DNA from 2 places in the Arthrobacter vasquezii genome. Region 1 is predicted to be linked to the other one. Evidence: predicted binding sites of a transcription regulator. Region 1 holds the regulator's gene; the other holds the start of a gene.
The links. The regulator HspR, encoded in region 1, represses chaperone genes until heat shock. The targets are predictions, from matches to a motif close to AAGTTGAGTCNNNNNGACTCAACTT.

Region 1 (6,163 bases):
TGGGAGCGGCAGCGCTCTGGGCTGCGCGGCGCGATCAGGGCCGCCGCTTCCGCTGACCCCTTCGCGTTCCTGTCCCTCCGCTCAGTCGAACGACGACGACGGCAGGTCCCGCTCCCCCGCAGCCATCGCATCCACAATCCGCCGCGCAACCGCATCCGGGTCCTTGCCCTGCGGCAGGCGGGGTGCCTGGCCATCGATTGGACGGGTAGCGAGGCCGGTCTCGGTATGGGGTGGCCGCACGTCCAGCACACGGACACCGCTGCGGCGCAGTTCGAGAGCGGCTGCCTTCCCGAAGGCACTCAGGGCTGCTTTGCTGGCCGAGTACGCCGCCATTCCTGCGGTGGGACTATCGGCGACGACGGCGCTGATCTGAACCACCTGCCCGCCCTTCTCCAGGCGCGGAAGCACTGCCCGCAGAAGCCGGGCATAGCCTACGAAGTTGGTGAGGAGCAGCTCATCCAGGGTGTCGTCGTCGAGCTCCGCCAAGGCGCCGAACGCAACCACACCGGCGGCGTACACCACGCCGTCCAGCGGTTGGCCGTCAAGCGCATCGACGATGCCGGCCGGACCGCCGGGCAGCGTGAGGTCAGCGGCGATGGACTGAGCGCCAAGCCGGCCAGCGAGCGCACCGAGTTTCTCCTGGTCCCTGCCGCTGAGCGTCAGTTCAGCTCCCCTGGAGCTCAGCTCCCCCGCGATGCGCGAGCCGAGCTCACCCGTTGCGCCGACCACCAGGAACTGTTTGCCGCTGATTCCGTTGCCATTGAGATCATCCATTGCCTGAGCCTAACAACCGGCCCTGACGGTTCCCCCTGAAGTGCCCGGGCTGTCAGGCGGAACCTGGACGGTTTCCCTGCACCCGACCCTTCAGCTGGCGGAGTTCCTGCTCGGCAGCTTCGCGTGCTTCCAGCTCATCGAAGGCGTCTTCGAGCTTCCCGGAAGTTGGGTCTGACCAGGCGAGTTCTTCCTGCGCAGCCTGCCGGTGCCTCAGCCGCCGGGCTTCCTGCTCCGCCTCGCGGGCAGCGCGGGCGGTTTCCATACTGTTGCCTGCGGAGGACGAGACTGCTCCCCGAACGTCCAGCGCTGCCTGGGTTGCACCGTGCTGAGCCTTCAGGGATTCGTAGCGCACCGCGTTGTCCTGCAGGGAGGTTTCAAGCCAGTACAGGTCTGACTCCAGCGAGCGGAACTGCTGATCGACGTCGTCGCGTTGGCGGGTCAGTGTCTCGAGTCTCTTCTGGATTTCCAGGGCGCGGCGCAGGGCTGACCGGGCGGCGTCGTCATTGTTGTTCGCGACCGCCCGTTCCGCTTCCCGGTTGCACGCATCGAGATCTGCAGCTGCTTGCCGGGCAAGGGTATCCACGCGATGGCGGACTGCGGCGAGGTCAGCGACGCTGCGGCGCGCGCGGTCGAGGTTCTCTTCCTGTTGGCGCTGCGATTCGCCGAGGGCGGTGATGGGATCGCCCGGTTCAACGGCGTTTCGGCGTGAGGCGATGATGCGTGAGATGCGGCGTCGGACGGACACTGGCGCTAGGCCCGCCGGGTGCCGGTGCCGTAGGCGGCGTTCCAGGTCTTCAGCGCGCCGATCTCCATGGTGAGGCGGGAGGTGGCCCGCTCCAGCTGCCTGCTGCCGGTTTCCTGGTGTACCTCCAGCAAGGTACGGCGCAGCTGGGCCGACAGTTCGCACAGGGAGTTGACCTGCTCTCCGATGCTGTTCGCGAGGTCCTCGCGCAGCGCGCGGTTAGGTTCACGCTCAGCAAGTGCTATGCGTTCGCAGAGTACTGCCTCGGCGCGCGTGAGGTCATCCGCCGTTGCCGCCAGATCACCCGTCGGAGACCCTTGCGCGATGGCGGCGGCAACTGAACGGCGCGTGGCGCCAGTGGAACGCTCCAGCTGGAGCCGGAGCCTTGCGAGCTCCCGCGCCGAAGCGTCCGTGGAAAAGGAACGCAGCCGGCTGGAGCCGCGCTCGATCCGGCGACGGAGAATTCCTGAGCGACGGATGCGGCGCACAATCAACCAGGTTCCGGTTGCAGCGCCAATCGCGAGGATTCCCAGGACGGCACCCCCGAAGAGGAGAAGCTGGAGAACACCCTCCAGCAGGAATTCCGCGGCGTCAACGAACTCTGATTCAGGCATGTATCTAAGTGTGCCGTGGAATTGCAGGTTGCGCCACGTGGGAAGCACCGGAGCGGTCAGCGGGTTGGCTCGCCGCGCCAGATCATCAGTGCCTGGCTGCGCGGGCGGGGACGCTGCCCGCGGGCGAGGGTAACCACGTCGCCCGCGAGACCGGCAGCGAAAACACGGGTGGCCTCGGACTTCCGGCGCTGGGCGAGTTCGTCCGTGAGTTCACTCACCCGGTGCTGGAGTGCCAGGACCTGGTTCTCCAACTCCAGGATGCGCCTGATGCCCTCGAGCGAAACGCCTTCCTGGGAGAGCCGCTGCACCTCACGCAGGACATTGACGTCACGCTGTGAGTAGCGCCGGGCACGCCCCGGCGCCCTGCTGGGAATCACGAGGCCCAACCTGTCGTATTGACGCAGCGTCTGGGGATGCATGTCCGCCAACTCCGCCGCAACGGAGATGACATAGATGGGCATATTGATGTCAACAGGCATGTGTCGCTCCCCTTTCGCTGGCTAGCTCTCCCACACCTTAGAGCCGCGCCTTCTCGGCAAGATTGACCCGTGGATCAGCGTCTTTCGTGGCGTTCGAGAAGGCCTCCACTGCGGCTGCGGCGTCTTTGTTCAGATTTTGTGGAACAACGATGTCAATTGTCACCAGGAGGTCGCCGGTTGCCTTCGACGTCTTTACTCCGCGGCCCTTCACGCGCAGGGTCCTTCCCGAGGGAGTGCCTGCCGGGACTTTCACCGTGACCTTCTCGCCGTCCAGGGTGGGCACCTCCACCTGCGCTCCGAGGGTCGCTTCCGGGAACGTGACCGGCACGTGTACACGGATGTTGTCGCCGTCGCGCTGGAAGAAGGAATGCGGTTTCACATTGACGGTGACCATGAGGTCCCCGTTGCCTGCGGCTCCCGGCTGACCCTTGCCGCGCACACGCACTTTCTGGCCGTCGCGGATGCCGGCTGGAATGCGCACGTCGATGACTTCGCCCGATGGTTCACGCAGGCCGATGGTGGTCCCGCGGATTGACCCTGCGAAGGAGATGCTGGTGCTGGCGGTGCGGTCCGCGCCCTTGCGGGGCGGCGTCTGGTAGCCCGGAAAACCGCCGCCGGACGAGTAGCCGCCTGCGCCCCCGAACAGGTCAGCGAACTCCGGTGGCAGGTTACTGCCGCCGCCGAAGCCGCCGCTGCGTTGACGCCCCGCGGACTGGCCGAAGAGGTTCCCGAAGACGTCATCGAAGCCTGCGCCGCCGGCTGGGCCGCCGGGGCCCCCTGCGGTGAATCGGGCGCCGCTTCCCATGGCGCGGATCGCGTCATACTGCTGGCGTTCCTCAGCGTCGGACAGCACCGAGTAGGCCTCGGAAATGTCCTTGAACATCTTGTCAGAGCCCCCGGTGCTTTGGTTCTGGTCCGGGTGGTGCTTCCGCGCGAGCTTCCGGTAAGCCTTCTTGATGTCGGCGTCGGAGGCGTCCTTGGGCACACCAAGAATCTTGTAGAAGTCCTTGTCGACCCAGTCCTGACTGGCCATCTGACCCCTCCTCTCTATAACTCTCTAAGTTGCCTGTTCGTGGAAGCGTTGCGTCCTTTCCCTCCGAGGAAGGGGGCTTCAATATTCCGAAGCGAGCTCTGCGAGTCTCGGAATTTCGTTGCCCCCGGTCGGAGGGAAAGGACGCGCTCAGCTACTCCGGAACTGCGACGATCACCTGGGCGGCACGCAGGACGCGGTCATTTTTCTTGTAACCCACGCGCAGGATCTGGCTGACGCTGTCGAACTGGACCTCGGCGCTGGGCTGCTGGATGAGGGCTTCGTGGATGTTCGGGTCGAACTCCACACCGGTCTCATCGATGCGGGACAGACCGTAGGTCTTCAGCGCGTTCTCCAGCTTGGTGGAGATTGCTGCGAAAGGACCGTCCGCGAGGTCGCCGTGCTGCCGGGCTGCGTCAATGTCGTCGAGAACCGGCATCAGCGAATTCAACACGCCGATCACTGCCATGTCCCGCGCGACGTCCCGGTCACGCTCCACGCGCTTGCGGTAGTTGACGTACTCCGCCTGCAGCCGCAGGAAGTCGTTCCGGAGCTCGGCCTCAACATCGGTGGAAGCAGCCGGAACCTCTTCGCCGCCACCGGCCTCGTTGAGGATGACTTCCGCCTGGGCCAATGCGTCCTGGCCGTCTGCAGGGCCGTCGGTCGGGGCTTCGGACTCCTGACCGGCACCCGCTGAGGGCGCCGAACCAGTGTCATCCGAGCCGGCGGTCCCGCCGGCATCCTGCTGCCCACGGACCTGGCCGGTTTCCGGGTCGATCTTCCGGTTGTCCCGGAAGCTGACCGGCTCCTGATGCTCTTCTTCGTTTCCGTGGTGAGGCATGGCTACTTCTTCTCGTCTTCGTCAACAACCTCGGCGTCTACGATGTCCTCATCGTCAGCCTTGGTGCCGTCTTCGCCCGGCTCACCGCTTGGGGCAGCACCGGGACCGGTGGCGCCTTCCTGCTGTGCCTGGGCGTAGATGGCTTCGCCCAGCTTGCTCTGGGATGCCTGGAGCTTCTCGAAGGCGGCCTTCACCTCATCATCATTGTCCTGGGTTTCCAGGGCCTTCTTGAGGGCGTCGACGTCAGCCTGAACCTCCGTCTTGACCTCTTCCGGCAGCTTGTCCGAGTTATCGGCAATGAGCTTGTCGGTCGAGTAGGCCAGCTGCTCGGCACCGTTACGGGTATCAGCTGCCGCACGGCGCTGCTTGTCTTCGGCAGCGTGCTCCTCGGCGTCACGGACCATGCGGTCGATGTCTTCCTTGGAGAGCGAGGAACCACCGGTGATGGTCATCGACTGCTCAGTGCCGGTGCCCTTGTCCTTGGCGGATACGTGCACAATGCCGTTGGCATCGATGTCGAAGGTCACCTCGACCTGCGGTACGCCGCGCGGCGCAGGGGCAATGCCGGTGAGCTCGAAAGTACCCAGCGGCTTGTTGTCGCGGGTGAACTCGCGCTCGCCCTGGAAGACCTGGATGGCCACGGACGGCTGGTTGTCATCCGCGGTGGTGAAGGTCTCGCTTCGCTTGGTGGGGATGGCCGTGTTGCGCTCAATCAGGTGGGTCATCACGCCGCCCTTGGTCTCGATGCCGAGGGACAACGGGGTGACGTCAATAAGGAGTACGTCCTTGCGCTCGCCCTTCAGCACACCTGCCTGCAGTGCTGCGCCGACTGCGACGACCTCGTCCGGGTTGACGCCCTTGTTGGGCTCCTTGCCTCCGGCAAGCTCCTTGACCAGTTCAGAAACGGCAGGCATACGGGTGGAGCCACCGACAAGCACGATGTGATCGATGTCGGCTACCTTGATGCCGGCTTCCTTGATGACGTCGTTGAACGGCTTCTTGGTGCGATCGAGCAGGTCCTTGGTGAGGTCCTGGAACTTGGCACGGCTCAGGTGTTCGTCCAGGTGAACCGGGCCGTCAGGGGTGACGGACAGGTACTGGAGGGAGATGTTGGTCGAGCTGGCGGATGACAGTTCCTTCTTGGCCTGCTCAGCGGCTTCCTTGAGGCGCTGCAGCGCGATCTTGTCCTTGGACAGGTCTGCACCCTTTGCCTTTGCCTGCGCAAGCAGGAAGTCGACGACGCGCTGATCCCAGTCATCGCCGCCGAGGCGGTTGTCACCGGAAGTTGCGCGCACCTGGATGGTCGAGAACTCATCCTCGTCCTTGCCGACTTCGAGGAGGGACACGTCGAACGTTCCGCCACCGAGGTCGAAGACCAGGATGAGCTCATCTTCCTTGCCCTTGTCCAGGCCGTAGGCGAGCGCGGCAGCCGTGGGCTCGTTCACGATGCGCAGGACGTTCAGGCCCGCGATCTCGCCGGCCTCCTTGGTGGCCTGACGCTCAGCGTCATTGAAGTAGGCCGGAACGGTGACGACGGCGTCGGTCACCTTCTCGCCCAGGTAGCTCTCGGCGTCAGTCTTCAGCTTCTGCAGAATGCGCGCGGAGATTTCCTGCGGAGTGTAAGTCTTGTCATCAACCTGCTTGGTCCAGTCCGTTCCCATGTGGCGCTTGACGGAGGCGATG
Region 2 (6,163 bases), on a different contig from region 1:
GCTACCACCCAGGCATGCGTCCGGGGCGGATCTTCCGTGCCGAATTCGGCCGTGCCGGTCTTGGCGAGGACCGGCTCGCCCGGGATATCCGCGAGCAGTTGCGCACCACCCACCGTGACGACGGCGCCCATCATCTCCCGAAGTGCTGCCGCCTCGTCGGCCGTCAGGCTACTTGGCGTTGGAGCCGGCTGTGTCTGGGCTTCTGCTGTTTGTTCAGTTGAGGGCTCAGCAGAAGCCAACGACGGCGGCGCCTCCTCCGGCGCTGCGGTCCCTGCCAGGAGCGTGGGTGCCACCCGTTCTCCGGCGCCGACCGAGGCGGCCATGATGGCCAGGGACAGTGGGGAGACCAGGACCTCGCCCTGCCCGATCATGGATGCTGCATGAGCAGTGCCGTCCGCCTCCGTCGGAACCGAGCCGAAGAAAGCGGGGGTTCCAATGGGAACGTCGATTCCAATGCCCAGGTCCGCGGCAGCCGAGGCCAGCGCTTCCTGGGAAACGACGTCGCGCTGTGAGATGAAGCCAGTGTTGCAGGATTGCGCAACGGCCTGCAGGAGCGGAATTTTCCCGGTGAACTGCGCGGGATACCCCGGCACGTTGTTGAACGCGCGCCCCTCGACCACCAGCTCCTCGGGGCAGCTGGTGGGGGTCTGCGGGGTGAAGCCGTTCTTGAGCAGGGCAAGTGATGTGGCCACCTTGAAGGTAGATCCGGGCGGATACTGGCCAAGCAGTGCGGTCTGCAAACCCTCGCTGCCGGGGCCGTTCGCGACCGTCAGGATTTCTCCAGTTGACGGCCGGATAGCCACAATCGAGGATGCCGAGGGTTCTTCTGCGAGCACGTTCTCTGCCAGTGTCTGCAGCGCCGGATCAAGTGTGAGTTCCAGCGGCTCTCCGGGAACCGGCGCCTTCTCGAAGAGGACTTCGCTGGTGCGTGCTTCTCCCTCCCCGGTCACGGCTTCGATGACCATCCCGGGGGTGCCGCCCAGCTGCTCGTCATACTGCAACTGAAGACCCGATAAGCCCGCAACATCACCCGGTTCGAGGCGACCAGCAGACTGCTCCACCAGCTCAGCCGTCACCGGCCCAACGGACCCCAGCAGCTCCCGGGCAAAGGTGCGGGTGGGGGCAAGGGACATGGTGTCCGGGATGCCGGATGCTCCCGGGATAGCGTCAATCTCTTCGTCCGAGACGGGGCGGTCCTCGTTGTCACGCAGGACGATCGCCTCGACGAAGGCCTGCTCGCCGGCACTCAGCACCTGTTCTGTGTAGGCGGCAGGATCGATGCCGACTAGTTCGGCCAGCGCGGCGGACGACGATTCAAGCCCGGAAGCATCGATCCGCGTCTTGTCGATGCCCACCCTGATGACCGGGCGGTCTGTCACCAGAACCTCGCCACCGGCGCCGAGGACTTCCGCGCGTTCGGCCGGTGTGCGGGAGACCGCAAGCGAAGCTTCGGCACTGAGGCCGTCAACGGCGACGGAGGGATCCCAGCCCGCCTGCCATTGGTCATCAACCAGCGTCAGCTCGGCGGTGGTGGTGTAGGTCCAATCCTTGTCGCTGTCATCAAGATCCCACACATGATTCAGCTGGGCCGTTGCGGTGTCTTCTCCCGTCGATTCCACGCCCGCAACGGAAACCTTCGGTGAAACCGCGTCAAGGGCAGCGGTGATTTCTTCGAGCTGCGCTGTGGCATCCTCACCGGAGACGGCGGCAAAAGCAACGCTGCTCAGGTCCCCGCCGGCCAAGCCCTCGGCGAGGCGTGTGGCTGCATCCTCGGCCGTAGGACCATCCTGTGAGCAGGAGGTCAGCGTCAACGCCAACGCGGCAACGGTCAGGACGGACGTGATGTTGGTTTTCCCCATGGGTTCATTATTGCCTAGGTGCTTCCCGGATGATCCCGCTTGTCCACATACGCCGCGCAGGCCTGTCGGGCGGCCTGTCAGCGGAATACCATCGAGGGCATGACCACCCTCATCCGAACTGAACTGGCAACCGGCCTCACCGTGAGCGCCCAGGGATTCGGCGGCATGGCGCTCACCGATGTCTACGGCGGGCTCGATCAGGAACAGGCACTGAAAACGCTCCACCATGCTGTCGACACCGGCGTGACGTTCATCGACACGGCTGACGTGTACGGTGCGGGCAGCAACGAAGAACTCGTTGGCCGGCTGCTCCAGGGGCGGCGGGACGAGGTGGAAGTCGCCACCAAGTTCGGAATCGAGGGGAGCCCGGCTTCAGGCTACACGGGCGTCCGCGGAGATGCTGCCTATGTGCAAAGCGCAGCAGAAGCCAGCCTGCGGCGGCTGGGAACGGACGTCATTGACCTCTACTACATGCACCGGCGTGATACTTCCGTACCGATCGAAGAGACAGTCAACGCGATGGCGGTATTGGTTGCAGCGGGAAAGGTGCGCCATCTGGGACTCTCAGAGGTGACTGCGGATGAGTTGTCGGCCGCCCATGCCGTGCATCCGATCGCCGCCGTACAGAGCGAATGGTCCATTTGGAGCCGGGACGTCGAACGTCAGGTTGTGCCCGCAGCTGTACGGCTCGGGGTTGGGTTTGTGCCTTATTCGCCGCTCGGTAGGGGGTTCCTCACCGGGACGGTCCAGGCTCGGTCACTCTCTGCCGGCGACTTCCGGCATCGCGTGCCGAGGTTCAGCGCGGACGCGATGGATGCCAATGCCGCCGTGGTGGAAGCCGTCCAAGCGGTGGCCGTCAATGCCGGAGCCACGCCCGCGCAGGTGGCCCTTGCCTGGCTCGGGGCGCAGGGCTCCAAGTTTGGGCTTCCGGTAGTTCCGATTCCCGGCACCCGCAAACCGGAGCGCATCGACGAGAACGCAGGCGCGCTTTCGGTGACGCTTTCCGACGCGGATCTGGATGTGCTGGATGCGGCTGCGGACCTCGTGGTGGGCGAGCGCAGTGCCAACCCCGGCTGGGTGTCGAAGGGCAGGGAGGCCTGAGGCGGCTCTGTGCATCGGCAGCGGTTCGCCTGAAGTGAAAACGCCCTCCGAACACTGCGGCGTTAAGTTGAGCGTAGTACACTCAACTTAGTAGTTTGCGCTAATGCAGGAGGGCCAGCATGGACACCAAGTTCACCACCAAGAGCCAGGAAGCACTGTCTGCTTCCGCTATGAATGCCTCCACCGCAGGAAACCCCCAGGTGGAGCCCGCACACGTACTCAAGGCGTTGATGGATCAGCGGGACGGTGTGGCTGTCGCGCTGCTCTCGGCTGCCGGTGTGGGTGCTGACAGTGTCAGCGTCAAGGCGAGCGCCGCGATCAAGGCGATGCCGTCGTCGTCGGGTTCATCCGTTGCCCAGGCACAGTTTTCACAGCCCATGCTGAGGGTCATCACCGCTGCGCAGCAGGAGGCGGAATCGCTGGGGGACTCCTTCGTCTCCACCGAACACCTCCTCCTCGGGATCGCCGCTGACTCCGGGCCTGCAGGCCGGATTCTGCGCGAGGAAGGAGCCTCCCGTGATGCGCTGATTGCGGCGCTCCCGGGCGTGCGTGGGGACCGGCGCGTCACCAGCCCTGATCCTGAGAACACCTTCCAGGCGCTTGAGAAGTTCGGTGTGGACCTGACGGAGATCGCGCGCTCGGGCAAGCTGGACCCGGTCATTGGGCGTGATACCGAGATTCGCCGCGTGGTGCAGGTGCTCTCTCGCCGTACCAAGAACAATCCCGTGCTGATCGGTGAGCCGGGGGTCGGCAAGACGGCCGTCGTGGAAGGCCTGGCGCAGCGCATGGTCGCGGGGGACGTTCCTGAGTCACTGAGGGGCAAGACGCTCATCAGCCTCGATCTGGGTTCGATGATCGCCGGTGCCAAGTACCGCGGGGAGTTCGAGGAACGCCTCAAGGCGGTCCTTGAGGAGATCAAAGCCTCGAACGGACAGGTGGTCACCTTCATCGATGAGCTGCATACCGTTGTCGGAGCGGGTGCGTCGGAAGGGTCCATGGACGCCGGCAACATGCTCAAGCCCATGCTCGCCCGCGGCGAGCTGCGCCTGATCGGCGCCACCACCCTGGACGAGTACCGGGAGAACATCGAGAAAGACGCGGCGCTCGAACGCCGGTTCCAGCAGGTCTACGTCGGTGAGCCAAGCGTTCAGGACACCGTGGGCATCCTGCGCGGACTCAAGGAACGCTATGAAGCCCACCACAAGGTGTCCATTGCGGACTCGGCGCTGGTTGCGGCCGCAACACTGTCCAACCGGTACATCAGCGGACGCCAGCTACCGGACAAGGCCATCGACCTGGTGGATGAAGCGGCGTCCCGGCTGCGGATGGAGATCGATTCCGCCCCGGAGGAAATCGACCAGCTGCGCCGCGCCGTCGACCGCCTCACCATGGAGGAACTGGCGCTCGAGGGTGAGTCTGATGAAGCGTCGGTTGAGCGTCTGGAGGCCCTCCGCGCGGACATGGCGGACCGCAAGGAGCAGCTCGCTGCGCTGAACGCCCGCTGGGAGGCGGAAAAGGCCGGGCTGAACCGCATCGGCGACCTCAAGGCGAAGCTGGATGAACTGCGCTCACAGCAGGAACGCACCCAGCGCGAGGGTGATTTCGAGACTGCCTCCCGCATTCTCTACGGCGAGATACCGCAGGTCCAGCGGGAACTTGATGCCGCGCAGGCGGAGGAGGAGCGGTCCGCGGATTCGCCGGAGCTGATGGTCGCGGAGGAGGTCACGGCATCGGACATTGCGGAGGTGATCTCTGCGTGGACCGGTATTCCGGCGGGCCGCATGCTGCAGGGTGAAAGCCACAAGCTGCTCCACATGGAGGAGAACCTTGGTGAGCGCCTGATCGGCCAGAAGAAGGCCGTTGCGTCGGTTTCCGATGCAGTGCGTCGCGCCCGTGCCGGGATCTCGGACCCGGACCGGCCCACCGGATCTTTCCTCTTCCTCGGGCCTACCGGTGTAGGTAAAACTGAACTCGCCAAGGCCCTCGCGGACTTCCTGTTCGACGATGAGCGTGCAATGATCCGCATCGACATGTCCGAGTACTCGGAGAAGCATGCGGTTGCGCGGCTGGTCGGCGCGCCTCCCGGGTACGTGGGGTATGAGGAGGGCGGGCAGCTCACCGAAGCGGTCCGGCGCAGGCCCTACAGCGTGGTGCTGCTCGACGAGGTGGAAAAAGCTCATCCCGAAGCGTTTGACATCCTCCTTCAAGTGCTCGACGACGGCCGGCTCACCGATGGTCAGGGCCGCACGGTGGACTTCCGCAACGTGATCCTGGTGATGACATCCAACCTGGGTTCCCAGTTCCTGGTGGACCCCACCGTGGATGAGGCCGCGCGCCGGGATGCGGTCATGTCGGTGGTTAACTCAAGCTTCAAGCCGGAGTTCCTCAACCGGCTCGATGACATCATCATGTTCGACGCGCTCAGCATTGAGGAGCTCTCGCAGATTGTGGATCTGCAGGTGGCTGCGCTCGCGGCCCGGCTTCAGGACCGCCGGCTCACACTCGATGTCACCGACGCCGCGCGGGAATGGCTGGCACTCACCGGGTTTGACCCCGCGTACGGTGCCCGGCCGCTTCGCCGCCTGGTGCAGCGTGAGATCGGCGACCGCCTCGCGCGCGGATTGTTGTCAGGAGAAATCAGCGACGGCGACAAGGTCCGGGTTGACCGTGCAGCGGACGGGGCAGCAGGGCTGAGCGTCGGCAGCGTTACGGCCTAAAAGTGGCAGATCCCCGTGCCGGCGGCGTCGGTACGGGGATCCAGGCACTTCTTTCGGTCACCCGGCCAGCAGGGTGTCTGTGATGACGTTGCCTTCATCGGAGACTACGAAGCAGTCGATGCGCCGGTCGCCGTCCGCCCAGGTACCCGACGTCGGGGTGACCTGGGTCAGTGTGAGGCCCGCGTACTCTGCGGCCGCGTTCTCATCAATCGCCACCGAGTTGCACAGATCGTCTCCGCTGGCATTCAGTGCAGCTTCCCCGGGGAACTCCGAGTCCTCGGGGAAGGAGGTGGTGGCCAATAGCTGGGCATTGTGCGGCGTGGTGCACGTAACGGTGGTGACGTCAGCGCTGAGGTCAGTGGAATCGAAGCCGTGGATACAGTCTCCGGCGACGAGTTCGAGGGGCGAGATGCCTTCCGCGATGATGCCGTCCGCACCCGGAGTGGTGCTGGCAGAGGACGCGGCATCGGAAGTGTCCGCACCCAG

Region 2: the regulator HspR is predicted to act here: its motif matches at 3,025-3,049, upstream of clpB (ATP-dependent chaperone ClpB).

Annotation. Positions count from the first base shown of each region.
Region 1 covers NZ_JAROKN010000004.1:7,050-13,212, forward strand. Annotated here, with positions in the region: gene P4U43_RS02845 (ABC transporter permease) at 1-56, shown strand, start outside; gene P4U43_RS02850 (SDR family NAD(P)-dependent oxidoreductase) at 82-774, opposite strand; gene P4U43_RS02855 (PspA/IM30 family protein) at 827-1,519, opposite strand; gene P4U43_RS02860 (hypothetical protein) at 1,525-2,130, opposite strand; gene P4U43_RS02865 (heat shock protein transcriptional repressor HspR) at 2,187-2,609, opposite strand; gene P4U43_RS02870 (DnaJ C-terminal domain-containing protein) at 2,647-3,642, opposite strand; gene P4U43_RS02875 (nucleotide exchange factor GrpE) at 3,794-4,480, opposite strand; gene dnaK (molecular chaperone DnaK) at 4,483-6,163, opposite strand, start outside.
Region 2 covers NZ_JAROKN010000093.1:529-6,691, reverse strand. Annotated here, with positions in the region: gene P4U43_RS17260 (penicillin-binding transpeptidase domain-containing protein) at 1-1,859, opposite strand, end outside; gene P4U43_RS17255 (aldo/keto reductase) at 1,959-2,960, shown strand; gene clpB (ATP-dependent chaperone ClpB) at 3,080-5,677, shown strand; partial or broken gene P4U43_RS17245 (septum formation family protein) at 5,735-6,163, opposite strand, start outside.